Regions from separate parts of the Shewanella eurypsychrophilus genome, predicted to be linked through region 2. Evidence: predicted binding sites of a transcription regulator. Region 2 holds the regulator's gene; the other holds the start of a gene.
What was found. Region 2 encodes sigma-54, which starts transcription at its own class of promoters, with help from an activator protein. Its sites were predicted from a motif close to GTTGGCACGNNNNTNGNNT; they were not measured.

Region 1 (2,210 bases), 840 kb from region 2:
ATAGACGCATGCCATTAGGTGATGGGGCGAAAACTGTTTGTCTCATGCTGTTTTGTAGCATGCGAACGCTAGAGTCACCCTTTAGAACGCCTAGCTGCTCCTCGGTGACTGAACCACTGCCAGATGAAGAGTCATCATCGTCATCATCGTCATCTTTTTCATCATCGACCTCATCGGCAACTTCACTGCCCATGGAGCGGGTGAGTTTGTTGATCTGATCCATGAGCGTATTGAAAGCATCGACAAAATCGTTGACCGCTTGCTCGCTGGACTCAAAATCAGTACCTACGGTAATCGTGCTGCTTTCTCCGGCTTGATGAACCTTGTTGAGTTCGATATTCATGCCATCGACGACATTTTCGAGGTAGTTGCTACTACTCTGAATTGAAATACCGTTGAGTGTTGCCAGTGCATCTTGGGCGGCGCGGGTTGGCGTCATGCCAAAATCAGCACCGCTATCAAGCACGGTTATCTCACTTGCTGCACCTGTCTCTGTTGAGGTCAACATAAACTCAACGCTGCCACCAGTACGTACTAAGGAAGCCTGTACACCAGGGTTGTCAGAGTGATTATTGATATGATCTCTGAACTGGCTGATGGTGATACTGCCATCACTATTGATATCCCCCATATCTAGGGTGAGTACTTCGCCAGCAATCTCTATGGTGAAATCACCACTGGTAGGGAGGCCAGTGGCGTCTTCACTGGCAAAGGTTTTAGTTAGCTGGTGTGCCTGAGCAAGTTGTTTAACTTTGAGGTCATAACTACCTTCAGGCGCATCGGCACCTACTGTGACAGAGGCATTATCATCACTGACAGAAACCGTTTTATTATCGAAGGCATCGCCATCAATCTTTTCCAGTTTACTGATCATGTTGTTTAAGCTTTTCTCTAACACACCATAGGCATCAAGCTGGGCTTGATAGCGATCTATTTGGTTCTTGTAGAGCTGATCTTTACCCATTCGTTCAGCCATTATCAGCTGTTCGGCGAACTGGGCGGCACTCATACCAGATATCATTGTGACTCCTCCTGTTAAAGGGATATGGCAATCTCCATGCCAATGGTTAACTTGTTGTTTATTAGGTGTATTGTTTGTTTGTTGTTATTCTGTAGGCCTAAATCACTTCCGATTCTGGCTGGTGTATAGGAAGTGATGCTTCCGCTTAGTTTGTTGAGCGCAAAGCCGCTAGCCGACAACTTTTAAAGGCGACCTTTTGCAGAGGAGATGAAGTTGCTAGCGATAAATATTGAGGCGTAAGAAGTTATGAAGAGATAAAAGATATAAAAAAGGAGCCATATGGCTCCTTTGTGCAAGGTCCCGTTGGTGGGAGCTTTGATGCTTATAGCAGACCCATAACCAAACCAGTGTTCTGGTTGGCAGAAGACAGGATGCTAGTACCTGCTTGAACAAGTAGCTGGTTTTTAGTCATGTTTGCTGTTTCTACAGCAAAATCTGCATCCATGATACGGCCTGCAGCGGCTTTAGTATTTTCGGTGACATTGGCTAAGTTAGAAGAGGTATGACCTAGACGGTTGATATTTGCACCTAAGTTTGAGCGTTCAACACCGACAGCGTCGATAAAGTCGTCTATGGCGGTAATTGCCTTAGAAGCATCGCCTTTAACACTGATATCGGTACCATCACCCTTAAGGTTTGTCACAACATTTGTTTTTACATCTAATGTTTCAGTAGCACCGGCACCAATCTGGAACTTAACCCCACCATCTAACGTAGTAAACAGGTTATTACCCGCGTACTCAGTGCTGCCAACGATACGATCAATTTCAGCTGTCAGCTCTTTATATTCGGCATTAAGTGCTTTTAGATCTTCTCCTGAGTTCACGCCGTTAGCCGCTTGTGTGGCTAGTTCTTTCTGGCGGTTAGCGATAGTGTTTAGCTCATCAAGAGCACCATCGGCAGTCTGTAGCATAGAGGTTGCATCTGACACGTTACGGCTAGCGGTTTCCATACCAACGACGTTAGCGTTTAGACGTGAAGCGATCTGTAGGCCAGCTGCATCATCTGAAGCGCTGTTGATACGAAGGCCAGTAGATAGGCGCTCCATAGAAGTTGTAAGTAAGCTATTATTTTTACCGACCGCATTTTGGGCGACCATAGAAGCGTAGTTAGTATGAACTGATAACATGGCTGTTTCTCCAAATATTTTAAAAGTTATTCATCTGAGGCTCAGCTAATTCAACAATTT
Region 2 (2,210 bases):
ATTGATCTGATCGAAATGTCGTTCAAGCTTAGTAAACTTTTCTTCAACATATTGTCTTAGTGATGTGGTGATTTCGATATGATGTCCAGTTAGGTTTATTTGCATAGAAATACTCCTCCAGTTTCCGATTATAGATAACTCTTTGGCTGATTTCGCTAAGTTATTTTGGCTTAACTCACAACACTGTTCCCTGTTATACCAGGAGGTTAGCCATATTTTCGACTGCAGGCTTCTTCTGGTCATCTGCTCTTTTTGAGTGCGGCTCAGACCTTAAGTGAAGAATAGATTATTTCGACTTAAGGTCTAAATTGATTGTTTATAAACTTTTACGTTGATTCGAAGGTGGAATCATCATAGCTTCACGATACTTGGCTATGGTTCGTCTGGCAACCTTGATGCCTTGCTCTGCCAATAACAATGCCATCTTACTATCACTCAGAGGTTTCTTCTGATTTTCTGCTGCTACTAACTTCTTAATAAAGGCACGAATAGCGGTTGATGAACACTCACCACCATCATCAGTTCCTACGTGGCTCGAGAAGAAGTACTTCAACTCGAATATGCCTCGCGGAGTATGCATATACTTTTGAGTAGTGACACGCGAAATGGTGGACTCGTGCATCTCAACGGCTTCTGCAATATCGTTAAGCACCATAGGTTTCATCGCTTCTTCACCAAATTCAAAGAAACCTTGCTGAAATTTTACAATGCAGTTGGCAACTTTTAGCAGGGTATCATTTCGGCTCTCTAAGCTTTTGATAAACCACTTAGCTTCCTGTAGATGTCCACGGATAAACTGGCCATCAGCTTGGTTTTTGGTGCTTTTTGCCATAGAAGCATAATGTTGATTTACATTGATTTTAGGCATGTAGTCTGGATTGAGCTCAACGACCCAGCGGCCTTTTTTCTTGGTGACAGTGACATCGGGGATCACGTATTCATCACGGCCAAGTGTAATGGCTAACCCTGGGCGAGGGTTAAGCGTTTGAATCAACTCAATAGCTTCTCTAAGATCATCTTCTTTGAGCTTAGTCTTACGCATCAATAAGCGGAAGTCTCGTCCTGCTATTAAATCAAGGTGATCTGCTATTAAAATACGCGCATTATCGATATGTGGTGTAGTGTCAGCATATTGTGCAAGTTGGATCATTAAGCATTCACTGATATCTCTCGCTGCAATTCCAATGGGATCGAAATGTTGTACACGTTTCAAAACGGCTTCAACTTCATCCTGCTCAATTTCTGGATCGCCCATCGCTTCAAGAATATCTTCGACGCTTTGGGTGAGATAGCCTCTCTCATCCACAGCATCTATGATAGCGGTTGCTATCGCGAGGTCATTATCGGAAAAAGGTGTAAGGTTCTTTTGCCATTCTAGGTGCTCGTATAAGCCTTCACTAGTTTCTCCTTGAAAAGGCATATCATCGTCGCGCATAGCGCCAGAGCTAGAGTTTGGCGTTGCGGTATACACCTCATCCCAAGTGGTGTCCGTAGGAAAGTCTTCAGGCATCGAGTCTTGAGTTAAGGCTTCAGAAGTATCTACTGCTGAGCTATCGAGAGGTGCATCATCCTCTGAGCCAGAACTGAATTCAGTTGAATCAATGGTTTTATCTTCACCATTGACCGGGAGATCAACTTGCTCCTCGTCTAATTCGAGAAGGGGGTTGGAGTCTAATGCTTGTTGGATTTCTTGTTGCAGTTCCAGCGACGATAGCTGCAAAAGGCGAATGGCCTGTTGCAGTTGCGGTGTCATGGTTAACTGCTGACCCATTTTAAGCTGGAGTGACGCTTTCATTTACCGCTATTCCCTTCATTGTAATTATAAAATGAGAAAGCCTGTTTAATTGAACTGGGGTTTCTCTGGCCCCTAAACTCACTGTAAGTAAGCTGAGCGTTGGTAAATTTTTTTTGCTCTTAATACGCGAGGAAGAAAGAGTTTATTGATTAACTATAGCTTGAATTGTTCACCTAAGTACACAGCTCTCACTTGCTGATTGTCCAAGATTTCAGCGGGTGTGCCTTCAGCGATCAAATTTCCGTGACTTACTATGTATGCTCGCTCACAAACATCCAATGTTTCTCTCACATTATGGTCTGTGATGAGCACACCAAGCCCTCGGCTTTTAAGTTGTTCGATGATTTTTTTGATGTCGATAACTGAAATAGGATCGACACCTGCGAAAGGTTCATCGAGAAGAATAAACTGCGGG

Region 1: a site for sigma-54 is predicted at 1,047-1,065, ahead of fliD (flagellar filament capping protein FliD). Genes of this name have one in related genera too.

What each region holds. Positions count from the first base shown of each region.
Region 1 is NZ_CP045503.2:70,068-72,277, forward strand. Features, by position in the region: gene fliD (flagellar filament capping protein FliD) at 1-1,021, opposite strand, end outside; gene FM038_RS00320 (flagellin N-terminal helical domain-containing protein) at 1,344-2,150, opposite strand.
Region 2 is NZ_CP045503.2:5,077,427-5,079,636, reverse strand. Features, by position in the region: gene hpf (ribosome hibernation promoting factor) at 1-105, opposite strand, end outside; gene FM038_RS21750 (RNA polymerase factor sigma-54) at 317-1,795, opposite strand; gene lptB (LPS export ABC transporter ATP-binding protein) at 1,949-2,210, opposite strand, start outside.